DNA from 3 places in the Streptomyces globisporus C-1027 genome. Region 1 is predicted to be linked to each of the others. Evidence: predicted binding sites of a transcription regulator. Region 1 holds the regulator's gene; each other region holds the start of a gene.

What was found. Region 1 encodes HrcA, which represses chaperone genes, less so after heat shock. Its sites were predicted from a motif close to TTNGCACTCNGNNNNNCNGAGTGCNAA; they were not measured.
Region 2: groL (chaperonin GroEL) is a predicted target of HrcA. The motif match lies at 5,002-5,028, and genes of this name have one in related genera.
Region 3: groES (co-chaperone GroES) is a predicted target of HrcA. The motif match lies at 5,821-5,847, and genes of this name have one in related genera.

Annotation. Positions count from the first base shown of each region.
Region 1 is NZ_CP013738.1:2,419,953-2,429,971, forward strand. Features, by position in the region: gene WQO_RS10500 (ribonuclease Z) at 1-630, opposite strand, end outside; gene WQO_RS10505 (histidine triad nucleotide-binding protein) at 668-1,027, opposite strand; gene WQO_RS10510 (16S rRNA (uracil(1498)-N(3))-methyltransferase) at 1,137-1,877, opposite strand; gene WQO_RS10515 (nitronate monooxygenase) at 1,874-2,947, opposite strand; gene dnaJ (molecular chaperone DnaJ) at 3,080-4,219, opposite strand; gene hrcA (heat-inducible transcriptional repressor HrcA) at 4,220-5,236, opposite strand; gene WQO_RS10530 (MBL fold metallo-hydrolase) at 5,401-6,132, shown strand; gene WQO_RS10535 (DUF3097 domain-containing protein) at 6,292-7,110, shown strand; gene WQO_RS10540 (ABC transporter substrate-binding protein) at 7,253-10,019, shown strand, end outside.
Region 2 is NZ_CP013738.1:4,465,703-4,475,721, forward strand. Features, by position in the region: gene WQO_RS19535 (alpha,alpha-trehalose-phosphate synthase (UDP-forming)) at 1-1,275, opposite strand, end outside; gene WQO_RS19540 (glucosyl-3-phosphoglycerate synthase) at 1,329-2,279, opposite strand; SAM riboswitch class I at 2,433-2,560, shown strand; gene thrC (threonine synthase) at 2,579-3,874, shown strand; gene WQO_RS19550 (MoaD/ThiS family protein) at 3,910-4,188, shown strand; gene WQO_RS19555 (cold-shock protein) at 4,633-4,839, shown strand; gene groL (chaperonin GroEL) at 5,191-6,813, shown strand; gene WQO_RS19565 (hypothetical protein) at 6,975-7,484, shown strand; gene WQO_RS35795 (keywimysin-related RiPP) at 8,086-8,217, shown strand; gene WQO_RS19570 (asparagine synthase-related protein) at 8,268-10,019, shown strand, end outside.
Region 3 is NZ_CP013738.1:4,894,331-4,904,349, forward strand. Features, by position in the region: gene rimI (ribosomal protein S18-alanine N-acetyltransferase) at 1-249, shown strand, start outside; gene tsaD (tRNA (adenosine(37)-N6)-threonylcarbamoyltransferase complex transferase subunit TsaD) at 249-1,373, shown strand; gene WQO_RS21680 (hypothetical protein) at 1,370-1,642, shown strand; gene WQO_RS21685 (VOC family protein) at 1,756-2,220, shown strand; gene WQO_RS21690 (class I SAM-dependent methyltransferase) at 2,909-4,135, opposite strand; gene WQO_RS21695 (polysaccharide deacetylase family protein) at 4,245-5,201, shown strand; gene WQO_RS21700 (DUF6234 family protein) at 5,237-5,725, opposite strand; gene groES (co-chaperone GroES) at 6,004-6,312, shown strand; gene groL (chaperonin GroEL) at 6,410-8,035, shown strand; gene WQO_RS21715 (hydroxyacid dehydrogenase) at 8,100-9,116, opposite strand; gene WQO_RS21720 (carbohydrate ABC transporter permease) at 9,113-9,958, opposite strand; gene WQO_RS21725 (carbohydrate ABC transporter permease) at 9,955-10,019, opposite strand, start outside.

The sequences.
Region 1 (10,019 bases):
GTCGCAGAGCCGGGTGTCCATGACGAACGCGAACCGCTGCCCGCGCCGGTGCTCGGAGACCTGCTCCAGGGTGACGCCGCCGAAGGAGCCCTCGCGCTGGAGGCGGCCCACGTCCGGTCCTGCGATGCCGTGCTCCGTGAGCAGGGCGGGCAGCATACGGCGGGTGTCGGGCTCGGTGAGGCGGTAGCCGTACGACTCGACGGGGTGCGAGAGCCGATGGCTGTCCAGGGTGTACGCGGGGGTGGTGGCGAGGATTCCGCCGTCCCCGGCGACCGGCTCCTGGGCAAGCGCGACGGTCTCGCGGTAGGCGGTGGCGTACCGCAGCCGGTCGAAGAAGTGCTGCCCGCTCGCCGGGTAGTGGGCGGTGACCGGGTGCGGCACCTGGTCCAGGTTGATCCGCTGGATCACCCCGGCGAGCCCGAGGGAGTGGTCGCCGTGGAAGTGGGTGACGCAGATCCGGTGGATGTCGTGCGCGGCGACCCCGGCCCTCAGCATCTGGCGCTGGGTGCCCTCACCGGGGTCGAAGAGGATGCCCTCGCCGTCCCAGCGCAGCAGATAGCCGTTGTGGTTGCGGTGCCGGGTGGGGACCTGGCTGGCGGTGCCGAGCACCACCAGCTCGCGTACGGACATGGGGAAACGCTCCTGCGCTGCTGCTGTACGGGAAGGGTTATCCGGGGGGCCACTGGAGGCCGCGGCCGCCCAGGACGTGGGCATGCGCGTGGAAGACGGTCTGGCCGGCTCCGGACCCGGTGTTGAAGATGACCCGGTAGCCGGTGGAGTCGATCTTCTCGTCGGCGGCGACCGCTCCGGCCTCGGTCAGCACGTCGGCGGCGATCTTCGGCTCGGCGGCGGCGAGGGAGGCGGCGTCCGGGTAGTGGACCTTGGGGATGACCAGGACGTGGGTCGGGGCCTGCGGGTTGATGTCGCGGAAGGCGACGGTGGTCTCGCTCTCGCGGACGATGGTCGCCGGGATGTCCCCCGAGACGATCTTGCAGAACAGGCAGTCGGACTGCGGCTCTCCCGCCATGGCGCCGGGCCTCCTCATTCGCTGATGATCAGTACGGCTCATGCTAGAGCCTCTTGCCGGGCCGCCGGGCACGGTTCATGCCTGCGGCACGGTGCGTCCCGGCAGCGGTTCATCCCCAGCGGCCGGTGCGTCCCAGCAGCAGCGCGGTCGCCGCCGTCCCCGCCGTGACGTACGCAGCACGCTGCGGCCGAGCCGGTAGGGCGCCCGCCTCGGCGAAGGCGGCGAGCTCCTGCGGGGAGACGCCTCCCTCGGGGCCGACGACGAGCACGATCGTGCCCTCGGCCGGGAGTTCGGCGGTGGCGAGCGGAGTGCTGTCGTGGTCGCGGTCCTCGTGGAGGACCCCGGCGAAGTCGGCTCCGGCGAGCAGGGCCGCGACCTGCTTGGTCGTCATGGCCTCGGCCACCTCGGGGAAGCGCACCCGGCGGGACTGCTTGCCCGCCTCGCGTGCCGTGCTGCGCCACTTCGTCAGGGCCTTCGCGCCCCGGTCGCCCTTCCACTGGGTGATGCAGCGGGCCGCCTGCCAGGGCACGATCGCGTCGACGCCGGTCTCGGTCATCGTCTCGACGGCCAGCTCGCCCCGGTCCCCCTTGGGGAGCGCCTGGACGACGGTGATCCGGGGCGTGGGCTCCGGCTCCTCCTGGACGCCCGCGGGGAGCGTGACGGTGAGGCGGTCCTTGCCCTCGGCGGAGCGGACCTCGCCCTCCGCCCAGTGGCCGAGTCCGTCGGTCAGGACGACGTCCTCGCCCGGCTGGAGCCGCTTGACGGAGACGGCGTGCCGCCCCTCGGGCCCTTCCAGGACGAACTCCGTTCCGGTGGGCATCCGTTCGACGACGAAGACCGGTGCGGTCACCGGGGGCTCCTCATGCTCAGGGCCGCCCGGGCGGCCTCCAGTTCGGCGGCGAGCAGTTCGATGAGCTCGCCCGCGGGCAGTTCGCGGGCCATCCGGTGGCCCTGTCCGGCCCACAGGGCCATGCCCTGGGCGTCCCCGGCCTTGGCGGCGGCCTGGCGCAGTCCGCTGGTGACGTAGTGGACCTGGGGGTAGGCGGCGGGGGCGTACGGGCCGTGTTCGCGGACGAAGCGGTTGACCAGGCCGCGGGCGGGCCGCCCGGAGAAGGCGCGGGTCAGCTCGGTGCGGACGAACAGGGGGTTGGTCAGGGCCTGCTTGTGCAGCAGGTGCGCGCCGGACTCGGGGCAGACCAGGAAGGCGGTGCCGAGCTGGGCGGCGTCCGCGCCCGCCGCGAGGACTGCGGCGATCTGGGAGCCGCGCATCAGGCCGCCGGTGGCGACGATCGGGATCTGCACGGTCTCGCGGACCTGGGTGACGAGGGAGAGCAGCCCGGTGCCGGTCTGGTCGACCTGCGGGTCGTCGCGGTGGGTGGACTGGTGGCCGCCCGCCTCGACGCCCTGGACGCAGACGGTGTCGGCGCCCGCCCACTGGGCGCTCTGGGCCTCCTCGGCGGAGGTGACCGTGACGATGGTGTGCGTCCCCGCGCGGGCGAAGGCGTCCAGGGTGTCGCGGGTGGGGCAGCCGAAGGTGAAGGAGACGACCGGGACCGGGTCGTCCAGCAGGATCGCGACCTTCGCCTCGTAGCCGTCGTCGCCGCTGCTGTCCGGGTCGCCGAGCGGGGTCTCGTACCAGGCGGCCTCGCCGGCGAGCTGGTGGCGGTAGACCTCGACGGCGCTGGGGTCGGCGAGTGCGGGCTGCGGCATGAAGAGGTTCACGCCGAACGGGCCGGAGGTGAGCCGGCGGAGCTGTTTGATCTCGTTGTACATCCCGTCCGCCGTCTTGTACCCGGCGGCCAGGAATCCGAGCCCGCCGGCTTCGGCGACGGCGGCGGCGAGCTGGGGACCGGACGCGCCGCCCGCCATGGGGGCCTGCACGATCGGATACCGGCAGAGATCGGTCAACTCGGAGGACATGAGCGCATCGTGCCACGTCCCGTGCACGGGGCCGAATCAGCCAGCCGACGGCCTGACCGGTTCTCCCGCCGAACGCCGCACCGCCCGCCGGTGGAGAACCGGCGGGCGGTGCGGTGAAAGGCCAAAAGCGGTTCAGCGGCCGTTGAACGCGTCCTTCAGACGGGAGAAGAGGCCCTGCTGACCTGGCTGGAATTGACCCAGGGGTCGTTCCTCGCCGCGCAGCTTGGCCAGCTCCCGCAGCAGCCGCTCCTGCTCGGGGTCGAGCTTGGACGGGGTGATCACCTCGACGTGCACGATCAGGTCGCCCCGGCCGCCACCGCGCAGATGCGTGATCCCGCGTCCGTGCAGGGGGACGGACTGGCCGGACTGGGTGCCGGGCCGGATGTCGATCTCCTCCAGGCCGTCCAGCGTCTCCAGCGGGCACTTGGTGCCGAGGGCCGCGGCCGTCATGGGGATCGTGACCGTGCAGTGCAGATCGTCGCCGCGCCGCTGGAAGACGGCGTGCGGCAGCTCGTGGATCTCCACGTACAGGTCGCCGGGCGGGCCGCCGCCGGGGCCGACCTCGCCCTCTCCGGCGAGCTGGATACGGGTGCCGTTGTCGACGCCCGCCGGGATCTTGACCGTGAGCGTGCGCCGCGAGCGGATGCGGCCGTCGCCGGCGCACTCCGGACACGGGGTCGGCACGACGGTGCCGAAGCCCTGGCACTGCGGGCAGGGCCGCGAGGTCATGACCTGGCCCAGGAAGGACCGGGTGACCTGCGAGACCTCACCGCGTCCGCGGCACATGTCACAGGTCTGGGCGGAGGTGCCGGGGGCCGCGCCCTCGCCGCTGCAGGTGTTGCAGACGACAGCCGTGTCGACCTGGATGTCCTTGGTGGTGCCGAAGGCCGCCTCGTTGAGGTCGATCTCCAGCCGGATCATGGCGTCCTGGCCGCGCCGGGTCCGCGAACGGGGCCCGCGCTGCGCGGCGTTGCCGAAGAAGGCGTCCATGATGTCGGAGAAGTTGCCGAAGCCGCCGGCTCCGAAACCGCCCGCACCGCCGCCTCCGCCGTTCGCGGAGAGCGGGTCGCCGCCGAGGTCGTAGACCTGCTTCTTCTGCGGGTCCGAGAGCACCTCGTAAGCGGCGTTGATCTCCTTGAACCGCTCCTGGGTCTTCGGGTCCGGGTTGACATCCGGGTGCAGCTCGCGGGCGAGCCGACGGAATGCCTTCTTGATCTCGTCCTGAGATGCGTCGCGGCGCACGCCGAGTACGGCGTAGTAGTCCGTGGCCACTTACGACTCCGCCAGGATCTGTCCGACGTAACGTGCCACTGCGCGTACCGCTCCCATCGTTCCGGGGTAGTCCATGCGGGTCGGTCCGACCACGCCGAGTTTGGCGACTGCCTCGTCGCCCGAACCGTAGCCGACCGCGACGACGGACGTGGAGTTGAGCCCCTCGTGGGCGTTCTCGTGCCCGATCCGTACGGTCATGCCGGAGTCCGTGGCCTCACCGAGCAGCTTCAGCAGGACGACCTGCTCCTCCAGTGCTTCCAGCACCGGCCGGATCATCACCGGGAAGTCGTGTCCGAAGCGGGTGAGGTTGGAGGTGCCGCCGATCATCAGCCGCTCCTCCGTCTCCTCGACGAGTGTTTCGAGGAGGGTGGAGAGAACCGTGGAAACCGTCCCCCGGTCCTCGCTGTCGAAGGATTCCGGCAGCTCCTGCACCAGGCGCGGGACATCCGCGAAGCGTCGTCCGACGACCCGGCTGTTCAGCCGGGCCCGCAGATCCGCCAGCGATGTCTCACCGAACGGCGCAGGGCAGTCGATCATACGCTGTTCGACCCGGCCGGTGTCCGTGATCAGGACCAGCATCAGCCGGGCGGGGGCGAGCGAGAGCAGTTCCACGTGCCGCACCGTCGAGCGGGTCAGCGAGGGGTACTGCACGACGGCGACCTGCCGGGTCAGCTGCGCGAGCAGCCGCACCGTCCGGCCGACCACGTCGTCGAGGTCGACCGCGCCGTCGAGGAAGTTCTGGATGGCCCGGCGCTCGGGCGAGGACAGCGGCTTGACGCCCGCGAGCTTGTCGACGAAGAGGCGGTACCCCTTGTCGGTGGGGATGCGCCCCGCGCTCGTGTGCGGCTGGGCGATGAAGCCCTCGTCCTCCAGCACCGCCATGTCGTTGCGGACGGTGGCCGGGGAGACGCCCAGCCGGTGCCGCTCGGTCAGCGCCTTGGAGCCGACGGGCTCCTCCGTGCCGACGTAGTCCTGGACGATGGCGCGCAGCACTTCGAGTCTGCGTTCGCTGAGCATCGCGCACACCTCCAGCTGTCCGTCTCCGGTCCCCGACTGGCACTCGGTGCGTACGAGTGCCAGCAATCCCGTCGTCAGTGTACGGGGGTGGGGTGGGGCCTGGGCAAGGGCGACCGGCCGCCCCGCCCCGGGACCGCGCTGGTCGTTGCCGATAGCGTCCTGGTATGGACGTCGCTTGGGAAGACTTCGGGTGGGAGCGGTTGGGCAATGGTGTCGGCCGGAGGCGGCTCCCGGGCTGGGACGCCACCGTCGCGCTGGTCGCCGGCGCGGAGGGGGTGCTGCTGTACGACACCGGCTCGACGCTGCGCGAGGGTGTGGAGCTGCGGCGGCAGGCCGAGGCGCTGCTCGGCCGCAGGGTGACGCATATCGCACTGAGCCACCCCCATTTCGATCATGTGCTGGGCACGGCGGCGTTCGCCGGGGTGCGGGTGTACGGCTCGGCGGGGCTCACCGCCCTGCTGCGGGAGGGGGAGCAGGCGCTGTACGGGGACGCCGTGCGGCAGGGCGTCCCGGAGGACGAGGCGGCCCGGTCGGCGGACACGCTGGTGGTCCCGCGCCAGGAGGTGCACGGCGAGCGGACGCTCGATCTGGGCGGCGGCCGCCGGGTACTGCTGGCCGATCTCGGCCCCGCCCACAGCAGCCACGACCTCGCGGTGCTGGTGCCGGGCTCGGACGGCGAGCCTCCGGTGGTGCTCTGCGGCGATCTGGTCGAGGAGTCGGGCGATCCGCAGGCGGGCCCGGACGCGGCGCCCGGACGCTGGCCGGCCGCGCTGGAGAGGCTGCTGGAGCTGGGCGGCGAGAACGCCCTGTACGTACCGGGGCACGGGGCGGTGGTGGACGCGGCGTTCGTCCGGAAGCAACGGGCGGCGCTGGCGGAGCGGTTCGCGACGGCGTGAGCGTCTTCGCGGCGGCGTCGAGGACGTTCCCGGCGGCGTGAGGATCTCCTCTGCGGCGGCGAGGACTTTCGCGGCGGTGTGACCATCTCCTCGGCGGTGTCGAGGATCTTCCCGGCGGCGTGAGGTTCTTCACGGCGGCGGGCCGATTATCGTCGGGCCATGCGCAGCTACCAGCCGGACCTGACCCCGCCGTGGAAGCGGTCCGCCCCCGTGCCCGAGGTGCCCGCCGAACCCGATCTGGTCGTGGAGGAGGTCGCCACCGGCTTCTGCGGGGCGGTGATCCGCTGCGAGAAGACCGCCCAGGGGCCGACGGTGACCCTGGAGGACCGGTTCGGCAAGCACCGGGTGTTCCCGATGGAGCCGCGCGGCTTCCTGCTGGAAGGCAAGGTGGTCACGCTGGTGCGCCCGGGCCCCGGCGGCCCGGTGCGTCCCACGCGTACGGCCTCCGGTTCGGTGGCGGTGCCCGGCGCGCGGGCCCGGGTGGCGCGGGCCGGGCGGATCTATGTGGAGGGCCGGCACGACGCGGAGCTGGTGGAGCGGGTGTGGGGCGACGACCTGCGCATCGAGGGCGTCGTCGTGGAGTACCTGGAGGGCGTCGACGACCTTCCGGTGATCGTCGGGGAGTTCGGGCCGGGGCCGGACGCGCGGCTCGGGGTGCTGGTGGACCATCTGGTGCCCGGCTCCAAGGAGTCCCGGATCGCGGCTCAGGTGACCGGTGACCATGTGCTGGTGGTGGGGCACCCCTACATCGACGTGTGGGAGGCGGTGAAGCCGTCCTCGGTGGGGATCGACGCCTGGCCGGTGGTGCCGAGGGGCCAGGACTGGAAGACGGGTGTGTGCCGGGCGCTGGGGTGGCCGGAGAACACCGGGGCGGCCTGGCAGCACATTCTGTCGAAGGTCCGCAGCTACAAGGACCTGGAACCCCAACTACTGGGCCGGGTAGAGGAATTGATCGACTTCGTCACCCTTCCGGAGTGATGTCCCCGGGCTGATTCCGGTCCGTCCCGGACGATCACGTACCGATCTCTAGGAATGCCTGCGTCCCACACGCACCATCGGTTATTGAGGGTTACCGAGAGTGCGAACGGGCCGGCGGTTCACGGGGGAAGGGCACGGGACGATGGCGCGCGAGGTCTGGCAGGAAAGTGCCGACAACGAGGCGGCTTCGGCCGTCTTCCACCTGATGCAGCAGCTGATCGACCGCTACCGGGTCAACCGCCCGGTGATGCCGCTCGTGGTCGCCCAGGCGGCGGACGCCGGGGCCGGGCCGGAGATCGACGCCCGGGTGGAGGAGCTGGTGCACCAGGTGCACCGGGCCAACGAGTTACGCCGGGTCCCGGTGCGGCTGCTCGACGGCGCCGGGGCGACTCCGTACGAGGCGGCGCTCGACATGGTGCGCACGCTCTCCGAGAAGCCGTGGGAGACCCGGGACAACACCCAGTACAAGAACTTCTCCTTTCCGCGCTCGCGGCTGCTCGGCGCGATCGAGCAGGCCACCGCGACCGTGGTCGAGCAGTCCGGCGGCAACCCCTCCGAGGTCCGTGAGGAAAGGATCCTGGAGCAGCTGAGCCGGTTGCGCTGGCGGTCCGGCCGGCCGCGCGGGGGAACCCGGTGGGAAGCGCTGCGGCAGTCGGTGCGGCCCGAGACGTTCGTCGGGGCGCTCTTCATCGCGCTGCTCAGCGTGCTGCTCGGGGAGATCGACTGGCTGCTGACGGCCCTGGTGGCGGCCCTCGCGCTGATCGGGCTGGCCGTGGTGGGCCTGGCGAGCCGGGCCGCGCCGCCGCTGCTGTGGCTGCGCCGGGCCAGCCGCTGGTTCGCCACCACCTCCTCGCTGGCCGCGTCCAGCACGGGCTATCCGTCGGACGGCTGGTCGTGGTTCTCGCCGAGCGGTTCGTGGCGGGTGATCCGGGCGCGGGCGGCGGCGGTCGCGGAGCGGGTGGCGGACGCGGGGGCGGGTGACGAGCACGCGCGCCAGTTCCATCTGGAGCTGCGGGTGCAGGCGCTGCTGGAGGATTTGCGGCACAGCTACCGCCCGCACTCCCTGGACTGGCGGCGCAGCAAGCGCACGGTCCCGCCGGTGGTGTTCCTGCCCCGGGCCACGCAGGACAACGGCGGCATCCTGCTGATCAACGCGATCAACAACGTACGGTCGCGGCGCAGTGAGGTCGATCCGCTGCTGCTGCTCGCCTCGCTGCCGGCCTCCGAGATCATGCGGCACACCCCGCCGCTGCCCCCGGAGCGGCCGGGTCCGGGTGCGCCGACCGGTTCGTCCGGGGCCCGGGCCCGCTACGAGCGCTGGGTCGACGATCTGAGCCTGGGCCAGTCGCCGGTGGCCGCGGCGACCCTGGCGTGGGTGCTGCTGCTGCCGCTGTCCACCGAGAAGCTGACCCATGAGCACGCGCACGCCCAGCTCGTCACCCACCGGGTGCGGCGGACCTGGGCGTGGTGGGTGATGTCGCGGGCGACGATCGCCGTGGCCGTCGTGGGCTCGCTGCTGGGGGCGTTCCTGTGGGCCGGGCACTGGCGCGACACGTACTGCCACGGGCCGCTGACCGACCGGAACACGGACGCGATATGGCAGGGGCCGGATGGCGACCGGGAGTGCGTGGGTGTGGCGACCGCGCCCGAGGTGCTCTTCGCGGAGGGCAACGACCTGGAGCTGAACGGGGCGGGCAAGGGCATCACGTTCGAGCGGATCGAGCAGGCGATCCGCGAGGAGAACGACGACATCGAGGCGGGCGACGCGTATGTGACGGTCGTGTACGCCGGTCCGCTCACCGCCACGGGCAAGGACCGGGAGGCGACCCGCAAGGGGCTGGAGGAGCTGACGGGGGTCTATCTCCAGCAGCGGGCGGTGAACAAGACCGTGCGCCGGTCGGTGAAGTTGCGGGTGCTGACCGCCAACGGCGGCGAGGACATGCTGCGGCAGCTCACCGCGGTGAAGAAGATCATCGACGTGGCCCGGCGGGATCCGACGGTGGTCGGGGTGGTCGGTCTCGGCCGGAACACCCAGGAGAGCGAGAAGGCTACGAAGCTGCTGCGGGAGGCCGGGCTGGCGGTGGTGAACACGACGAACTCCAGCAGCGACCTGCCCCGCGAGTACCCGAACTACTTCGGCCTCGCGGCGACGGACGAGGAACAGACGCATGCGCTGGGTCTGGTGGCCCGGCAGATCGCGAAGGGCCTCGACCGCCCGCACGCGATCGTGCTGTCGCGCGAGGACCGCAACGGGGACCTGGACCGGTACACCGCCGAGCAGCGGGACGCGGGCGCCAAGATGCTTGAGGACGCGGGCTTCGAACCGGGGAAGGCGGTGACGTACGACCTGGCGGGCGGGGCGAGCCTGAACACTCCGCTGACGACCATCTGCCAGGCCGAGCGGGTTCCCGACGCGCTGTACTTCGCGGGGCGGGTCGAGGACGTACCGACGCTGATGCGGGGCCTGTCGGAGACCACGGGGTGCTCGGACCGGCGGATGACGGTGTTCACCGGGGACGATCTGACGAAGGGGACGTTCGACGACTCGACGTCCATCGCGGCCAACGTCACGCTCTACCACTCCTCGCTCGCCCCGCTGGACCGGGGGAAGAACCTCGGCTTCTACGGGGACGCGTACCGCACTCTGCGGCGGCTGCACCCCGAGGGCGAGGTGACCGCGCTGGTCTCGGGGCGTCCGGCGTACGAGGACGACCTGTTCGCCAGCGGGCAGACCGTGATCTCCTACAGCGCCACGGCGGCTCTGTACGACGCGGCGGCGCGCGGCGACAAACGGCGGAGCGCGGCGGAGACCTGGGCGACGCTGCACACGGTGGACCTGAACAACATGCCGACGGGGACGATCTCGTTCAGCCGGGCGCGGTCCTCTGTCTCGGACAATGTGCACGGCC
Region 2 (10,019 bases), 2.0 Mb from region 1:
CAGGGCCTCCGCCGTGCCCGTCACGTCGTACGGGTTCACCACGATCGCGTCCTCGCCCAGCTCCTCGTACGCCCCCGCCTCCCGTGACAGCACCAGCGCGCAGCCGTGGTCCGAGACGACGGGCACCTCCTTGGCGACCAGGTTCATGCCGTCGCGGATCGGGTTGACCAGGGCCACGTCCGCCAGCCGGTAGGCGGCCAGCGAGCGGGCGAAGTCGTCCTTGACGTGGAGGACGACCGGGGTCCAACTCTCCGTTCCGTACTCCCCGTTGATCTCCGTGGCCAGCGACTGGACCGCCGCCGTGTAGTCCCGGTAGACGGCGAGGTCCTGGCGGGAGGGGTAGGCGAAGGCGATGTGGACGACGCGCTCGCGCCACTCGGGGCGGGTCTCCAGCAGTGTCCGGTACGCGTGCAGTCCGCGCACGATGTTCTTGGACAACTCGGTGCGGTCCACCCGCACGATCGTCTTCCGGTTCTCGCCCACCTGCTCGCGCAGCGTCGCCATCCGCTCGTCCACGTCCGCCTCGTGCGATCGGCGGCGCAGGAAGTCCGCGTCGGCCCCCAGGCCGTGCACCCCGATCCTGGTCCGGCCCGTGCCGCCGAGGATCTCCGTACAGCAGCCGATGAACGCGTCCGCCCAGCGCCGGGTCAGGAACGCGGCCCGGTCCGCGCCGAGGATGCCGCGCAGCAACTGCTCGGCGATGTCGTCGGGCAGCAGCCGGAAGTAGTCCACGGGCGCCCACGGGGTGTGCGAGAAGTGGCCGATCCTCAGGTCCGGGCGCAGTTCGCGGAGCATGCCGGGGACCAGGGCCAGGTGGTAGTCCTGGACGAGGACCGCCGCCTCCGGCCCCGCCTCCTGGGCCAGCGCCTCGGCGAAGGCCCGGTTGTACGTCTCGTACGCGGCCCACTGCCGCCGGAACTCCGTGTCGAAGACCGGCTCGACGGGGGTCTGGTAGAGCAGGTGGTGGACGAACCACAGCACGGAGTTCGCGATGCCGTTGTACGCGTCGGCGTGCACCTCGGCGTCGATGTCGAGCATCCGGACGCCCGGCTCACCGACTCCGCGCCGCACCGCCTCCCGGTCGCCGTCGCCGAGGGCCGCGCAGACCCACAGCTTGTCGTCGACGGCGCTCAGCCCGGAGACGAGACCGCCGCCGCCGCGCTTGGCGTCGAGCGTCCCGTCCTCGCCGAGCGTGTACGTGACCGGGCCGCGGTTGGACGCGACGAGGACCTGGGCGGTGGACGGGCCGGTGGCTTCGGCATGCTCGGTGACCATGTAGCGGAACCTAGCCCGTGGAGGAAGCCTCCAAACGCGCGTCCGGAGACCCCTCACGCCGCGTGGCGCTCCGCGTACTCCGCGATCTCCCGCATCGGCGGCCGCTCCTCCGTGTCCACCGCATGGGTGCGCGGCACGAAGCCGTCCTCGCCACGCTCGAACTGGGTCAGCGCCGGCCGCACCAGATGGCCCCGGGAGAGCCGCAGCTGTGCCGTGCGGTAGATCGCCGCCGCCATCCGGCCCAGCGCCTGGCCGTCCTGGTGGCGGTGTCGGCGGACGCCGACGTCGACCTGGCCCAGCGCGTCCAGGCCCACGGTGTGCAGGGCGTCCACGAGCAGCCCCAGCTCCACTCCGTAACCGACCGGGAACGGCAGCCGCTCCAGCAGGGACCGGCGCACCGCGTACTCACCGCCCAGCGGCTGTACGAAACCGGCCAGCTGCGGCCAGTGCAGATTGAGCAGCGGGCGTGCCACCAGTTCAGTGACCCGGCCCCCCTGACCTGCGCTGTCGCCGAGCGGGCGGTCGTACATCGCCTTGACGAACTGGACGGCGGGATCGGTGAGCAGCGGACCGACCGTCCCCGAGACGAAGTCCGCCGAGAAGTCCTTCAGGTCGGCGTCCACGAAGCACACGATCTCGCCGCTGGTCACCAGGAGTGAGCGCCACAGCACCTCGCCCTTGCCGGGCAGGGCCGGGATCCTGGGCAGGATCGCGTCCCGGTGGACCACGCGCGCGCCCGCCGCCCGGGCCACGGCCGCGGTGGCGTCGGTGGAGCCGGAGTCGATCACCACGAGTTCGTCGACGAGCCGGACCTTCTCCATCAGCTCGCGGCGGATCACCGCCACGATCGCGCCGACCGTGGCCTCCTCGTTCAGCGCGGGCAGCACCACGCTCACGGACGTACGGCGCGGGTCGGCGGCCCGGGCGTCGGTGAGCTGGTGCAGCGGGCGGTCGCCGGACGACCAGGAACGCCTGGTCAGCCAGCGTTCCACCTCTTCGAGCACGGTCGGCACTCCCTGTGTGTGATCCATCTCGCGGTTCGGACGACTATCTCAACGGTCCGGTGCTTCGGTTACAGTCTTGAACAACGCGGATGACCGTCGCATGTCGGGGTCGGACCGCACATAAACGCCTGGATCGAAGATCCAGCGCCATAGAGCTCATCCAGAGGGACTGAGGGAACGGCCCGTTGAAGTCCCGGCAACCCTCCTGCCGACCGCGAGGTCACGGTGGGGAAGGTGCCAATTCCGTCTTGCGGCGAAATGCGTCGCGAGGAAGATGAGGAGAAAGGGCCTCCGCCATCATGGCTGTTCAGACCGTCGCAGGTAATGCCACCACCGCTTCCCCGGACCTGGGTCCCGCCGCGGCGCTTTCCTGCCGCGAGTGCGGCGAGCGTTTCGAGCTCGGCCCCCTTTTCGCCTGTGCGTCCTGTTTCGGGCCGCTCGAAGTGGCCTACGACCTGCCCACCGGCTCGCCCGAGGAGCTGCGCAAGCGCATCGAGGCCGGTCCGGACAACATCTGGCGCTACGCCCCGCTGCTGCCCGTCCCCGCCGACGTCGCGGACAAGCCCAACCTGAACCCCGGCTTCACCAAGCTGGTCAAGGCCGACAACCTCGCCCGTGAGCTGGGCGTCACCGGCGGCCTGTACGTGAAGGATGACTCCGGCAACCCGACGCACTCCTTCAAGGACCGCGTCGTCGCAATCGCCGTCGAGGCCGCCCGCGCCTTCGGTTTCACCACCCTCTCCTGCTCCTCCACGGGCAACCTGGCCGGAGCCGTCGGCGCCGCCGCCGCCCGCGCCGGACTGCGCTCCTGCGTGTTCATCCCGCACGACCTGGAGCAGGGCAAGGTCGTCATGGCCGCGGTGTACGGCGGTGAACTGGTCGGCATCGAGGGCAATTACGACGACGTCAACCGCTTCTGCTCCGAGCTCATCGGCGACCCGCTCGGCGAGGGCTGGGGCTTCGTCAACGTCAACCTCCGGCCGTACTACGGCGAGGGCTCCAAGACGCTGGCGTACGAGATCTGCGAGCAGCTCGGCTGGCGGCTGCCCGACCAGATCGTCATCCCGATCGCGTCCGGCTCCCAGCTCACGAAGATCGACAAGGGGCTCCAGGAGCTGATCAAGCTCGGCCTGGTCGAGGACAAGCCGTACAAGATCTTCGGCGCCCAGGCCGAGGGCTGCTCCCCGGTCTCCGCCGCCTTCAAGGCCGGTCAGGACGTCGTCCGGCCGCAGAAGCCGAACACCATCGCCAAGTCGCTGGCCATCGGCAACCCGGCCGACGGCCCCTACGTCCTCGACATCGCCCGGCGCACCGGCGGCGCGGTGGAGGACGTCACCGACGAGCAGGTCGTCGACGCGATCAAGCTGCTGGCCCGCACCGAGGGGATCTTCGGCGAGACGGCGGGCGGGGTGACGCTCGGCGTGACGAAGAAGCTCATCGAGGCCGGTGTCATCGACCCGACGCTCACCACCGTCGTCGTCAACACCGGCGACGGCCTCAAGACGCTCGACGCGGTCTCCGCCACCTCGCAGGCCACGGCCACCATCAAGCCGAGCCTGGACGCGTTCCGCGCCGCGGGCCTCGGCACCGCCTGACGACCACCCCGTACCGAAGGAAGAAGGGCACCACCATGAGCGTCAAGGTCCGCATCCCCACCATCCTCCGTACGTACACGGGCGGCCAGGCCGAGGTACCGGCGGAGGGCACGAAGCTCTCCGAGGTCATCGAGTCCCTGGAGAAGGACCACCCGGGCATCGCCGCCCGCGTCCTGGACGACCAGGGCAAGCTGCGCCGCTTCGTGAACGTGTACGTCAACGACGACGACGTGCGCTTCGAGGGCGGCCTGGACGCGGCCACCCCGGACGGCGCCGGCGTCTCGATCATCCCCGCGGTGGCCGGCGGCTGCTGAACCGCCCAGGGCCGCTCGCCGGCGGCCCCACCGCACCTCTGTGTGACCACGGTTGCCCCCTCCGCGAGAGAAGCGGAGGGGGCAATTCTGCATGGTTGAGCGCGGTACAGTTGGGGAAGCCCCATCCGCTGCTCGTGCCGCCCGCATATGAGAATGCGCCCGGCCCCGATAAGAAGCAGCCAAAGTGCGTGAACCTCTTGCGGCATAAGTGCCCTTTGCCTGGCCCGACTTGCCCGTAAATCTCAGCAAACCCGCATTTTCGCCTGTTCCTCTGCGCCCAGAATTCTCGTCCGATTGACCTGTTGCAGAGGGCAGTTGGGCGGATACATTCGGCCGCGGTCGACGCGCTGCGGCGCCGCGCACCCTCTCCTGTCGGAGGGTGAGTCACGACCCGGGGCCGCGAAGTGCGGTCCTGCGCAAGGGCCAGTAATAGGGGAGTTGGGCATGGCTCAGGGCACCGTCAAGTGGTTCAACGCGGAGAAGGGGTACGGCTTCATCGCGGTCGACGGTGGTGCGGATGTTTTCGTCCACTACAGCGCGATCCAGATGGACGGGTACCGCACCCTCGAAGAGGGTCAGCGAGTTGAATTCGAGATCTCGCAGGGCCAGAAGGGGCCCCAGGCCGACATGGTCAAGCTCGCCGTCGGCTGAGCTCGGAGCGGTCGTCCGACGACACCACTCACGCACGTAGGGCCCGACCCCGGATCAGGGGATCGGGCCCTACGCGCGTGCAGGGGGCGGGCGGCGGTCACGGCCCGGTGCCGGCGGGGGCTTCGCGCGCCTCGGCCGCATGGCGGGCACTCGCCGAAGGCGCTTGCACTCTCGGGGGTCGAGTGCTAATCATTGGCGTTAGCACTCTCCAGGTGAGAGTGACAGAACTTGGACCGGGCCGGTGAGGCCCGCAGGTGTGCTGGGGCAAGGAACCAGCACACGCGCAGGCCGTCCGTCGCGGGCGCCTCCCGGTCCGGAGAAATCCACCCCTGTCCGGGAGGACCACTTCACATGGCCAAGATCATCGCGTTCGACGAGGAGGCACGGCGCGGTCTCGAGCGCGGGATGAACCAGCTCGCCGACGCCGTCAAGGTCACCCTCGGCCCCAAGGGCCGTAACGTCGTCCTCGAGAAGAAGTGGGGCGCGCCCACGATCACCAACGATGGTGTTTCCATCGCCAAGGAGATCGAGCTCGAGGACCCGTACGAGAAGATCGGTGCGGAGCTGGTCAAGGAGGTCGCCAAGAAGACGGACGACGTCGCCGGCGACGGTACGACCACCGCCACCGTTCTCGCCCAGGCTCTCGTCCGCGAGGGTCTGCGCAACGTTGCCGCCGGTGCCAACCCGATGGCGCTCAAGCGCGGTATCGAGAAGGCCGTCGAGGCCGTCTCCGCCGCTCTGCTGGAGCAGGCCAAGGACGTGGAGACCAAGGAGCAGATCGCTTCGACCGCCTCCATCTCCGCCGCCGACACCGAGATCGGCGCCAAGATCGCCGAGGCGATGGACAAGGTCGGCAAGGAAGGCGTCATCACCGTCGAGGAGTCCCAGACCTTCGGTCTGGAGCTGGAGCTCACCGAGGGTATGCGCTTCGACAAGGGCTACATCTCGGCGTACTTCGCCACCGACATGGAGCGTATGGAGGCGTCGCTCGACGACCCGTACATCCTGATCGTCAACTCGAAGATCGGCAGCGTCAAGGACCTGATCCCGCTGCTGGAGAAGGTCATGCAGTCGGGCAAGCCCCTGCTGATCATCGCCGAGGACGTCGAGGGCGAGGCGCTCTCCACCCTGGTCGTCAACAAGATCAAGGGCACGTTCAAGTCCGTCGCCGTCAAGGCCCCGGGCTTCGGCGACCGCCGCAAGGCCATGCTCGCGGACATCGCCATCCTCACCGGTGGCACCGTGATCTCCGAGGAGGTCGGTCTCAAGCTGGAGAACGCCGGCCTGGACCTGCTCGGCCGCGCCCGCAAGGTCGTCATCACCAAGGACGAGACGACGATCGTCGACGGCGCCGGTGACAGCGACCAGGTTCAGGGCCGCGTCAACCAGATCCGTGCCGAGATCGAGAACTCCGACTCGGACTACGACCGCGAGAAGCTCCAGGAGCGCCTCGCGAAGCTGGCCGGCGGCGTGGCCGTCATCAAGGCCGGCGCCGCCACCGAGGTGGAGCTCAAGGAGCGCAAGCACCGCATCGAGGACGCGGTGCGCAACGCCAAGGCCGCCGTCGAGGAGGGCATCGTCGCCGGTGGTGGCGTGGCTCTGCTCCAGGCCTCGGCCGTCTTCGAGAAGCTCGACCTCACGGGCGACGAGGCGACCGGCGCCAACGCCGTGAAGCTCGCGCTGGAGGCCCCGCTCAAGCAGATCGCCGTCAACGGTGGTCTCGAGGGTGGCGTCGTCGTGGAGAAGGTCCGCAACCTGCCGATCGGTCACGGCCTCAACGCCGCGACCGGCGAGTACGTCGACATGATCGCCGAGGGCATCCTCGACCCGGCGAAGGTCACGCGCTCCGCCCTGCAGAACGCCGCGTCCATCGCCGCGCTGTTCCTCACCACCGAGGCCGTCATCGCCGACAAGCCCGAGAAGGCCGGCGCGGCCGCTCCGGGCGGCATGCCGGGCGGTGACATGGACTTCTGATCAGCCACGGAGGCCCCGGCCTCCCCACCTGATCGAAGTTCGGCGTACGTCCCACAGGGGCGGTATCTCCTTCACGGAGGTGCCGCCCCTGTGGCGTGTCCGGGTTCCTTGGGACACTGGCGTGAGGGGACGGTCGTACGTACACGGGGGGCGGTACGGGCATGAGCGTGAGCGCTACGGGGAGAACGGGCGGGCGAGGGCGGCTCAAGGGGGTCTCGCTCGTCGTGGGCGGCGCCCTGCTGTTCGCGCTGGGGCTGGGCGTCGTGGTGACCGGGACGGGCCTCTCCGGCGCCCTCGGCATGCGGGTGGAGACCTTCGGCAGGATCGACTGCCACGACACCCGCACCGAGAAGGGGCAGACCGTCTGGCACTGCTTCGGCGAGAGCGCGGCCCAGCAGCGCGCCAACGAGGCCGAGCGCGACCTGGTGGCCCGCGAGATGCTGCGCGCCCATGTGGACGGCGTGCCCCGGTCCGAGGAGATCAGCCGCAGCAGGATCCTCTTCGTCGACCACGACGGCCAAACCGACCCCGCAACGGTCACCGCGACCCAGGTGTTCGACGGCGGACGCTGGTACGCCCACTCCTCGATGCTCGTCGGCTACGGCATGATCCCGCTGCTGCTGGGCGCGGGGACGGCGGCCTGGGGCGGCTACCGGCTGCGCACGAGGTAGGGGTGGGGCGGCTGCGGGCTGCGCACGAGGCGGGGCGGTGCGGCTACGGGCCGGGTGAGCGCCGGTGGCCGGGAGGTTGTGCGGGTCCGCGTGGCTGTCCGCGTGGCCGAATGACTACTTGCCGTGGCCACTCCCGTAGGGCAGCACGTTTCGGCGCGACTGTGCCGGGGGCGGTGGCGCGCCCGCGATCCCTGGGGTAGAGCGGCCGCAGAGGCCGGTCCGGAGCCCGCTCCGGCTGGTTCGCCGGATCCGCCGACGGTCGCTCAGCGTCGTGCCAGCTCACTGCCCGGTCCGGTGGCCGCATCCCGTCATTGGTCCAGTCCACCGACTGTCCCTGTCTGGGTCGTGTGCGACTGCACAGGGTGGGGGGAAGGCCGTCCCGACCCGAGGTGGAGGTGCCCGGTCATGGGCCCGCCCGGACCTCGACTCTCGCGCTATCCAGCCAACTTCGCACGGTAAGTCGGAATCATGCGTACCGGTTCAACGGCCGGACATGATGGCTCTGGTGTTCGCATGACGAACACCAGTCGCACGAATAACTCCAGTTATGCAGACGCCAGTTGCGCATAACGGTCGTCAACCGCACAGAAGGGAAGGTGTCATGAAGCAGCAGAAGCAGCAGAAGAAGGCTTACGTGAAGCCGTCGATGTTCCAGCAGGGCGACTTCTCGAAGAAGACCGCCGGCTACTTCGTCGGCTCGTACAAGGAGTACTGGACCCGGCGCATCATCTGATCCGCCGATCCGATTCCTGTGCACCGCGTGAGAACTTCCGAAAGGTGAAGATGCCCGGCCAGTTGCGTGACTACTTCGTCGTCCTGCCGGACAGCGCGGCGGGAGCGGCGGCGGCCGGGCAGCTTCCCGTACCGGAAGCGGCTGCCGGGCGGCCCTCCGCCCCGGACGCCACCGGGCCCGCCCGGGAGGTCGGCGACACCCTGACCGTCGCCCACCCCTCGGGCCGGCCCTGGGTCGTCGCCCGCCCACTGGTCCGCAAGGTCAGCCACCTCGCGCGCGGCGAGGATGCCCTCGTCCTCATCGGCCCGGACCGCGTCCCCGACGCCGTACTCGCCGACATCCTGCAAGGCGCCCGCGACCGGACCGGCCTGGAGCGCCGCCTCGCCCGGCTGCCCGGTCTCTACCACGTGGTCGCCCGGCTGTCGGGGAAGAGCTGGATCCGGGGCACCGCCACCGGGCTCCGCCGCATCTACCACGCCCGGCACCCGGCGGCCGGAACCATCGCCTCCGACCGCCCCGCCGTCCTGGCCCGCCTGATCGACGCGCCCCTGGACGAGAGCGCGCTGGCGCTCCGGCTGCTGGACTTCCTGCCGCACCCCCTGAGCCGCCGCGCCGTGTGGCGGGGCGTCCACGAGACCGGTGCCGGGTACGGCCTGGCCCTGCCCGTCGCAGCGCCGGGCACGACCGCCGTCCCCGGTCCCACGGAGCACCGCTGGTGGGAGCCGCCGCCCGGGGAACTGCCCCTGGCGGAGGGGGCCCGCAGGGTCAAAGAGGCCATCGAGGCCTCCGTACGGGCCCATGTCGGCGGCCTGGACCGGATCAGCTGCGAACTCTCCGGCGGCCTGGACTCCACCGTCCTCGCCTTCGCCGCCCGGGAGACCGGCCCCGCGTCGCTGTCCCTGCTGACGGTGGCCGCCCGGGACCGCTACAGCGAGGACGAGAGCTGGGCGCGCAGAGCGGTCGAGGCGGCACGGAACACGGCCGCGAGCAACGCCCCCGCCCTGGACCACCACGTCATCCCCGCCGACGACGCCCCCTACTTCTACGCCGATCTCGCCTCCACCGCCGCCGAGTTGAACGACGAGCCGCTCCCCGTCTCCCCCGGCCGGGCCCGTGCGGAACTGCTCCTCGGCCGCGCCCGGGCCACCGGCTCCCGCTACCACCTCACCGGCTACGGCGGCGACGAGATCTTCCTCGGCCTGCCCCACGCCTACCAGGACCTCTTCCACGGCAACCCGTTCACTGCCTGGAGCCGCCTCGGCGGACTGCGCCACCAGCTCGGCTGGCCGCTCCTGCCGACGCTGAAGGCCCTGCTCGACCGTTCGGCGTTCCCCCGCTGGCTCGCCGGGGCGGTCACCGCCGCACCCCAGCCCGTCGCCCGGACCCCGCTGTTCTCCTGGGGCGTACGGCAGTCCCCGCACCCCTGGCTCACCGAGCACGCCAAGACCCTGATCGCCGAGGAGTTCCGGGCCGCCGCCGAGCACGCCGAACCGATCGACCCGTGGCGCGGACGGCACGTCGACATCGACGGCGTACGGATGGGAGCCCGGCACTTCCAGGCGATGGAGGACATCGGCATGACGCTCGGGCTGCCGGTCGCCGCGCCCCTCTACGACGACCGGGTCCTGGAGGCGACCCTCGCCGTACGCCTCCCGGAGCGCATCAGCCCCTGGCGCTACAAGCCGCTGCTCGCCGAGGCGATGCGCGGGGTGGTGCCCGACGCGCTGCTGGCCCGGACGACGAAGGACCACATGTCCTCCGACGAACACCAGGGCCTGCGCGAACACGCCCCGCAGATCGCC
Region 3 (10,019 bases), 2.5 Mb from region 1:
GGCACCGGCCTCGGCTCCGAGCTCCTCAGCGACCTGCTGAAGGCCGCGACCGCCTTCGAATGCGCCACCGTGCTGCTGGAGGTCCGGGTCGACAACACCCGCGCGCAGAAGCTGTACGAGCGCTTCGGCTTCGAGCCCATCGGCTTCCGGCGCGGCTACTACCAGCCGGGGAACATCGACGCCCTGGTCATGCGCCTCACCCTGCACGAACACGCGACGGACAACGCACCAGAGACCGGGACTGAATGATGGCTGCCGACGAACCCCTCGTACTCGGCATCGAGACCTCCTGCGACGAGACCGGCGTCGGCATCGTGCGCGGCACGACCCTGCTCGCCGACGCCGTCGCCTCCAGCGTCGACACCCACGCCCGCTTCGGCGGCGTCGTCCCGGAGATCGCCTCCCGCGCCCACCTGGAGGCGATGGTCCCCACCATCGAGCGCGCCCTGAAGGAGGCGGGCGTCAGCGCCCGCGACCTCGACGGGATCGCCGTCACCTCGGGACCCGGGCTCGCCGGAGCCCTGCTCGTCGGCGTCTCGGCCGCCAAGGCGTACGCGTACGCCCTCGGCAAGCCGCTCTACGGGGTCAACCACCTCGCCTCGCACATCTGCGTCGACCAGCTGGAACACGGCCCGCTGCCCGAGCCGACGATGGCCCTGCTGGTCAGCGGCGGCCACTCGTCGCTGCTCCTGGCCCCCGACATCACCGCCGACGTCCGCCCGCTCGGCGCGACGATCGACGACGCGGCGGGCGAGGCCTTCGACAAGATCGCCCGGGTGCTGAATCTGGGCTTCCCCGGCGGGCCCGTGATCGACCGGCTCGCGAAGGAGGGCGACCCGAAGGCCATCGCGTTCCCGCGTGGTCTGACCGGCCCGCGCGACGCCCCGTACGACTTCTCCTTCTCCGGTCTGAAGACGTCGGTGGCGCGCTGGATCGAGGCGAAGCGCGCGGCGGGCGAGGAGGTGCCCGTACGGGATGTGGCGGCGTCCTTCCAGGAGGCCGTGGTGGACGTGCTCACCCGAAAGGCCGTCCGGGCCTGCAAGGACGAGGGCGTCGACCACCTGATGATCGGCGGCGGGGTCGCGGCCAACTCCCGGCTGCGCGCCCTGGCCCAGGAGCGGTGCGAGCGGGCCGGGATCCGGCTGCGGGTGCCCCGCCCGAAGCTCTGCACCGACAACGGTGCGATGGTCGCGGCGCTCGGCGCGGAGATGGTCGCCCGCAACCGGCTCCCCTCCGACCTGGAGCTGTCGGCCGACTCCTCGCTGCCGGTGACGGAGCCGCACGTGCCGGGGACCGCGCACACCCACGCGCACGCGCACTCCCACGACCACGATCACGTGCACGAGATCAGCAAGGACAACCTGTACTCATGAGCGGCGACGCGACCATCGTCCTGATGTGGGAGGCCCGGGCCGTGGAGGGCCGGGGCGGCGAGCTTCTGGAGTGGGCCCGCGCCCGGTCCGCCGAGCTGTCCCGCGAGCCCGCCCGCCGCGAACTGCTGCGGGCGCCGCAGGACCGGGTGCTCGTGATGACCTGGTGGCCGGACGCCTCGTACGGGGACGACCTCCCCGAACTCCCCGAGCCCGACGCCGCCCTGATCACCCGGGCCGTGCACCGGTGGCGGTTCGAAGCAGTGGGGTGAGGCGCGGGGCCCCGTCGCGGGTCCGATGAGTTCCGGCGGCGGGCCCGGTCTACCTTCCACGACGTCCGGACCGCCCGGCCCGGACGTGTGGACGGCCCGAAGAGGTGAAGGTCATGCAGAAGATCACCCCGTGTCTCTGGTTCGACGGTCAGGCCGAGGAGGCGGCCGAGCACTACGTCGCGATCTTCGGCGGTGACTCCCGGATCGGGGACATCACCCACTACGGCGACGAGGCCCCCGGCCGGACGGGCTCGGTGCTCACCGTCGGCTTCCGGCTCGCCGGGCAGGACTACATGGGGCTCAACGGCGGCCCGCAGTTCCCCTTCACCGAGGCGATCTCGCTCTCCGTCGACTGCGCCGACCAGGCCGAGGTGGACCGGTTCTGGGCCGCGCTCTCCGAGGGCGGCGAGGAGGGCCAGTGCGGCTGGCTCAAGGACAAGTTCGGGGTGTCCTGGCAGATCGTGCCCAACGAGCTGCCGCGCCTGCTGGCCGACCCGGACCCGGCGAAGGCGGGCCGGGCGATGAAGGCGATGCTCGGCATGCGGAAGCTGGACGTCCAGGCCCTGCGCGACGCCTGACCGGCAGTCCGGACCCCGGGCCGGATCGGTAGTGTTCTGCGCATGCCACGCCGTGCCCCGCTGCCTCCCCCTCCGCCGCCCGTCGAGATCCGCTCCTGGCCCGACCGCGAGGCGATGCTCGCCGACCGGGCCGTGGTTCTGGGCGAGCTGGTGAAGATGCACGTGGGGCCGGGGCGGCTCGGGGTGCTGTGGATGTGGGCGGCGCTCGCCGCGACCGGCTGGAGCGTGGTGGGCTCGGGGCTCGTCTTCATCGAGCAGGGGTCCGACTTCTTCAGCGGCATCGCCGGAGTCGTCAGTCTGGTCATCGGCGCGGCGGCCCTGATTCCGGCCGTCGTCTTCGCCTGCCTGGGCATCTCCCGGGACCGCGAGGTCCGTTCGCTGCTCGACGCGTGGGGCGCGCTGGACCGCGACCCGGAGCGCGACCGGCGGCTGCGGATGCCCGGGATGAGCCTCACCTGGCTGCTGCTGTCGTTCGTCCTGGGCGCGGTGGGGCTCGCCCTCTGCGTCATCGGACCGGCGAGCGCACGGCCGGGCCGCGAGACGTACGGGCTGGTCGCCCTGGTGATGGGCGTCGGCATGGTCGCCTGGCTGACCGCGCTGGTCGGCGGAGTGACGGCCCTGGCCCACCGCCGCTGGGTGGTGCGCGTGCTGAGGGGCAGCGGCGGTACGGGCGCCGGGGCCGTCCCGGTCAGCCCAGCGGGTGGCCGATCAGCATCGTCGGAGCCCCCGCGACCCGGGTCAGGAACACCGTCGCCGAGCCCGGACCGTTCAGCTTCATCCGGCGGCGCAGCTCCTCCGGTTCGACCGCCGAACCCCGCTTCTTGACCGTCAGCACGCCGATCCGACGCTCCCGCAGCAGCGCCTTCAGCCGCTTCATGCTGAACGGCAGCTCGTCGGTGATCTCGTACCCGGCGACGTACGGCGAGGAGTACGGCTCGTCGCTCGTGATGTACGCGATCGTCTCGTCCACCAGCCGCCCTCCGCACCGCTCCACGAGGTCCGCGACCAGATGGGCCCGGATCACCGCGCCGTCCGGCTCGTACAGATAGCGCCCGACCGGGCCCACCGGCGGGGCCGGCAGCGGGGCCGGGGCGCTCAGGGTCGCCCCGGACGGCAGCAGCGTGGCTCGGAACGCGCCGGGTGCGAAGCCCTCCCCGTACCAGAGCACCGCCTCCTTCACGTCCCCGCCGTCCGAGATCCACTCGGCCTCCGCCTCCGGGCCGATCGCCTCGTGCGGGATGCCCGGGGCGATCTTCAGCGCCGCCCTGGGGGCCTTCAGCGCGGCGGCCGTGGCCCAGGAGAGCGGCGGTGAGTAGGCCTCCGGGTCGAAGATCCTGCCGCGTCCGCCGCGCCGCGCCGGGTCCACGAAGACCGCGTCGTACGGGGCGGTGCCGATCTCCGTGACGTCGGCGCACCGCACCTCGATCAGCTCCCCGAGTCCCAGCGCCTCGGCGTTGGCACGGGCCACCTCGGCCGTCAGCGGGTCGCGGTCCACGGCGAGCACGGCGATCCCGGCGCGGGCCAGGGCGATGGCGTCGCCCCCGATGCCGCAGCACAGGTCGGCCACGCTCCGCACGCCGAGCCTGGCGAACCGGGCGGCGCGGTGGGCGGCGACCGAGGTGCGGGTGGCCTGCTCGACCCCGTTGGGCGTGAAGTACATCCGGTAGGCGTCCTCGGCCCCGAACTTGGCGACCGCCCGCTGCCGCAGCCGGGCCTGGCCCAGGGCCGCCGACACCAGCTCCGCCGGGTGCGTGCGGCGCAGCCGGGTCGCGGTGGCCAGCTCGTCGGCGGGGTCGTGGTCGCGCAGCTCGGCCAGCAGCTGTTCGCCCTCGGGGGTGCGCAGCGCGGCGAAGGCGGCGCGGGCGGGGTCGTCGGCCGAGGAGGCGGAGGGGGTCGTTGCGTTCACCCGGTCCATTGTGACCGGTGCGCCGGTGGAGGTCCCTGTGGGCCGCCCGGGGGACGGCGCCGGTCCGCTCGCGGTGTCTGAAGGGCGCACGGGGTGGCGGCTGGCAGGATGCGGCGCCATGCAGCTAGTACGACAAAACGAAAAATCAGGCAGAAAGCGGCACAGGTCGGGCGTCGTCGTGCTGGCGGCCCTGCTGGCCGCCGCCGTCGCCTCCGGATGCGCGGCGGAGACGGGTGGCGGCGGCGCGGGGGCTCCCGGCGCGCCCGCGAAGACCGCCGCCGGCCGGTCGGGCGACGCGTCCCCGCAGGCCGGGCCCGCCCGGGCCCCGGACACGTACGCCGAGACGGTCAGGAAGAAGCAGGCCGCGCGGGCCGTCGCCGCGAAGAAGTGGGGGCTCGCCAAGGTCCCGCTCGCGGCCCCCGAACCGCCCGAGGTCAAGCCGTCCATCACCACCCGCAAGGGCTTCGAGGTCCGGAACGACAAGGGGCTGCCGCCGGTCTTCACCACGGTCCCGACCAAGGAGAGGATCGTCTTCCTGACGATGGACGACGGGGCCGAGAAGGACCCCGAACTGCTGCGGATGATGACCGAGTTGGACATCCCGTACAGCGCGTTCGTCAGCGACTACGTCATCAACGACGACTACGGCTACTTCAAGAAGATGCAGCAGCGCGGGGTGACCATCAGCAACCACACCCTCAACCACCGCTATCTGCCCGGCCTCTCCAACGCCGAGCAGAAGCGGGAGATCTGCGGCCAGCAGGAGAAGATCCTCAAGCACTACGGCAAGCGCCCCACGCTCTTCCGCCCGCCCTACGGCAACTACAACCGCGACACCCTCGTCGTCGCCAAGTCCTGCGGGATCACCGCCGTACCCCTGTGGTCCTCCGAAGCCTTCCCCGACCGCATGGAATGGCGCGAGTGGGACCAGGACCTGCACCCCGGCGACATCGTCCTGACCCACTTCCGGGGCAAGGAGGACTGGAAGGGCTCGATGCCCGACATGGTCCGCCGCGTCATGAAGACCATCACGGACAAGGGGTACGCGGTGGCGAAGCTGGAGGACTACGTCTGACCCGCCCCTCCCCGTAACCGGCCCCGAGTGCGCGCTCAGCCCCCGCTGCGCGCGCACTCGTCGCTGTCGCCCCCGCTGCGGCAGGGCGGGGAGTTCCCGGTGGGGGCCGGGGACGGGGTGATCGTGGGGACGGGGCCGCGGTCCGTCCACGGGTCCGGCCGCTGCTGCACTGCCGACGCGAGCGCGGCGGCGCACAGGGCCGCCGCGACGAGCACCTGCATCCCACCCGCCCAGTGCCACCGATTGCGCAACAGGGCCACGGCGGTACCGGCGGGGACCACGGCCAGGGCGGCGAGGGCGATGGCCGGGCCCCACACGTCGGCGAAGCCTTCGGAGGGGCCGTGCGGTGGCGCCAGGGTCCTCAACGCGATCACGAGCACCAGCAGCGCCCCGGCCGCCGCCTCCGCGACCACCAGCAGCACGCCCAACAGCGGGTCCGCGCAGCCGCCGGGAGCCGACGACGGCTGTCGCGATGCGGCTCTCTCGTCCGGTCGTCCCGGCAGGCGGCTCCCCGAGTGCGTCATCTCCGTACCGTCGTACGGAACGTGAAGCTCCGCCCCCGCGTTGTCCGGACGGTGATCCGACGGAGCCCCGATCGAGACGGCGCGCGGGTGGTGAATTGGCACTCCGCTTGACCGAGTGCTAATCGCGGTCATAGTCTCGGGTCTGGCACTCCCCCCTGGAGAGTGCCAGCACCACTCTGCGCGACAGGGCAGGTCCGGCACCCGCGACGACGGATCGGTCCGATCGCCACCCACAGACTGTTAAACCCCGTGAGATCTCCGAAGGGGGAGACCGGATCGTGTCGACCACCAGCTCCAAGGTTGCGATCAAGCCGCTCGAGGACCGCATTGTGGTCCAGCCGCTCGACGCCGAGCAGACCACGGCTTCCGGCCTGGTCATTCCGGACACCGCGAAGGAGAAGCCCCAGGAGGGCGTCGTCCTCGCCGTGGGCCCGGGCCGCTTCGAGAACGGCGAGCGGCTTCCGCTCGACGTCAAGACCGGCGACGTCGTCCTGTACAGCAAGTACGGCGGCACCGAGGTGAAGTACAACGGCGAGGAGTACCTCGTCCTCTCGGCCCGCGACGTCCTCGCGATCGTCGAGAAGTAATTCACCCACGTTTGCTTGTGTTCTGCGCCCCTGGCCCCCTGCGTAACAACTAGCCGGGCGGCGAGGGGCGCAGTTCATTTTGAGAGGGATACAGCCCATGGCGAAGATTCTGAAGTTCGACGAGGACGCCCGTCGCGCCCTTGAGCGCGGCGTCAACAAGCTTGCCGACACGGTCAAGGTGACGATCGGCCCCAAGGGCCGCAACGTCGTCATCGACAAGAAGTTCGGTGCCCCCACCATCACCAACGACGGTGTCACCATCGCGCGCGAGGTCGAGCTCGACGACCCGTACGAGAACCTCGGTGCCCAGCTCGTCAAGGAGGTGGCGACCAAGACCAACGACGTAGCGGGTGACGGCACCACCACCGCGACCGTCCTGGCCCAGGCGCTCGTCCGCGAGGGTCTGCGCAACGTCGCCGCCGGCGCCTCCCCGGCCGCCCTGAAGAAGGGCATCGACGCCGCCGTCAAGGCCGTCTCCGAGGAGCTCCTCGCGACCGCCCGCCCGATCGACGACAAGGCCGACATCGCCGCCGTCGCCGCGCTCTCCGCGCAGGACCCGCAGGTCGGCGAGCTCATCGCGGACGCGATGGACAAGGTCGGCAAGGACGGTGTCATCACCGTCGAGGAGTCCAACACCTTCGGTCTGGACCTGGAGTTCACCGAGGGCATGGCCTTCGACAAGGGCTACCTGTCCCCGTACATGGTGACCGACCAGGAGCGTATGGAGGCCGTCCTCGACGACCCGTACATCCTGATCCACCAGGGCAAGATCGGCTCCATCCAGGAGCTGCTCCCGCTCCTGGAGAAGGTCATCCAGTCCGGTGGCTCCAAGCCGCTCCTGATCATCGCCGAGGACGTCGAGGGCGAGGCGCTCTCCACCCTCGTCGTCAACAAGATCCGCGGCACCTTCAACGCCGTCGCGGTGAAGGCCCCGGGCTTCGGCGACCGCCGCAAGGCCATGCTCGGCGACATCGCCACCCTCACCGGTGCGACCGTCATCGCCGAGGAGGTCGGCCTCAAGCTCGACCAGGCCGGCCTGGACGTGCTCGGCACCGCTCGCCGCGTCACCGTCTCCAAGGACGACACGACCATCGTCGACGGCGGTGGCAACACCGAGGACGTCAAGGGCCGCGTCAACCAGATCAAGGCCGAGATCGAGTCCACGGACTCCGACTGGGACCGCGAGAAGCTCCAGGAGCGCCTCGCGAAGCTGGCCGGCGGCGTGTGCGTCATCCGTGTCGGCGCCGCCACCGAGGTGGAGCTGAAGGAGAAGAAGCACCGCCTCGAGGACGCCATCTCCGCCACCCGCGCCGCGGTCGAGGAGGGCATCGTCTCCGGCGGTGGCTCCGCCATCGTCCACGCCGTGAAGGTCCTGGAGGGCAACCTCGGCAAGACCGGCGACGAGGCCACCGGTGTCGCGGTCGTCCGCCGCGCCGCCGTCGAGCCGCTGCGCTGGATCGCCGAGAACGCCGGCCTGGAGGGTTACGTCATCACCTCCAAGGTCGCCGACCTCGACAAGGGCCAGGGCTTCAACGCCGCCACCGGCGAGTACGGCGACCTGGTCAAGGCCGGCGTCATCGACCCGGTCAAGGTCACCCGCTCCGCCCTGGAGAACGCCGCGTCCATCGCGTCGCTGCTGCTCACGACCGAGACCCTGGTCGTCGAGAAGCCGGCCGAGGAAGAGGCCGACGCCGGTCACGGCGGCCACGGCCACTCCCACTAGTACCTGCTGGTACGTCACCGAGGCCCGGTGCCCCCGTCGCGGGGGCACCGGGCCTCGGTCCGTTCTAGGCCATGCGGGCCAGGTCGTCCGGGGTGACCGGGTCGGCGAACGGCAACCCTTGTGCGTAACGCGCGATCTCCTCCAGCGCGAAGTCCGCCAGGCGGTGGATCTCGTCGCCCAGCGAACCCGCCACATGCGGGGTCAGCAGCACGTTCGGCAGGTCGTACAGCGGCGAACCGGCGGACGGCACCTCCGGCTCCGTCACGTCCAGCACCGCGTTCAGCCGCCCCGACACCAGCTCCGGCAGCAGCGCGTCGCCGTCGATCAGCGAACCCCGCGAGGTGTTGATCAGCGTCGCCCCGTCCGCCATCGCCGCGAGCTGGGCTGCGCCGATCAGATGCCGGGTCGCGGGCAGCTCGGGCGCGTGGACGGAGACGATCCGGCTACGGGCGCACAGCTCCGCCAGCTCCACCTTCTCCGCACCGAGCCGGGCCGCCGCCCCCGCGTCCACGTACGGGTCGAAGAGCAGCACGTCCAGATCGAACGGGCGCAGCAGCTCGATCACCCGGCGGCCGATCCGCGAGGCGCCCACGATGCCCACGCACCGCCGGTAGTTCCCGTGCCCCGCCAGCTCGGCGCGCCAGTCGTGCGGGACGCGCAGCTCCCGGTAGCGGCGGGCGGCGGACAGCACGTTCTTGCCCGCGAGGAGGATCGCGGCCAGCGTGTACTCCGCGACCGGCAGCGCGTTCGCCCCGGCCGCCGAGGTGATCTGGAGGCCGCGCTCCCAACAGGCCGGGGTGATGTGGTGCTTGACGCTCCCGGCCGCGTGCACCACGGCCCGCAGCCGGGGCGCGGCGGCGAGGACGTCGGCGGTGAGCGGGGGCGCGCCCCAGCAGGTGATGAGCAGCTCCGCCCCGGCCAGCGCCCGGGCCACCTCGGGCGTCGGGCCGGTCAGCCGGTGGGCCACCAGGGCGGGGTCGGTGTCGACCAGCGCGGTGAGGCGTGCCCGTTGTACGGGGGTGAAGAGGCGGTCCGCGATGCCGGGGCCCATAGCGAGAAGGGCGGTGGGGGTGGGTGTCATTTGACGCTTCCTGCGGTGAGGCCGGCCTTCCAGTGCCGCTGGAGGGTGACGAAGGCGATGATCAGCGGGGTGACGGCGAGGAGGGAGCCGGTGACGACCATCGGGTAGAAGGCCGGGTCGGCGTTGGCGTTGCTGTGCCAGTTGTACAGGCCGAGGCTGAGCGGATAGAGGTCCTTGTCCGAGAGCATGACCAGGGGCAGGAAGAAGTTGTTCCAGATCGCGGTGAACTGGAACAGGAACACCGTCACGAACCCCGGCATGACCATCCGCAGCCCGACCGACCAGAAGGTGCGCAGCTCACCGGCCCCGTCGATCCGGGCGGCCTCCAGGACCTCGTCGGGGATGTAGCCCGCGCTGAAGATCCGGGAGAGGTACACGCCGAACGGGTTGACCAGCGCGGGGATCAGCACCGCCCAGTAGGTGTTGACGGTGCCGGTCTCGACCGCCAGCAGATACAGCGGCAGGGAGAGGGCGGTGGAGGGCAGCAGGACGCCCAGCAGCACCAGGGCGAACAGCTTCTCCTTGCCCCGGAAGCGGTACTTGTCGAAGGCGTACCCGGCGGCGACGCTGACCAGCGAGCAGCCGAGCGCCCCGGCCCCCGCGTACAGCAGCGAGTTGCCGTACCAGCGGAAGTAGATGCCGTCCTGGTAGGCCGTCAGCTCGGAGAGGTTGTGGGCGAGGTCGAAGCCCTGGAGGGAGAAGACGTCGCCGCCCAGCAGGTTGCCCGCGTCCTTGGTGGCCGCCGAGACCAGCCAGATCAGCGGGAAGAGCGTGTAGACGGCGGCGATCAGCAGGACGACGTCGACCGCGGATTTCGAGAGCCATCGGTTGCCGGAGATCACGGGCGCGCCTCCTTCCTGCGGTTGGTGAAGCGCGTGACGAGATACGAGAGCACGGCGGCGA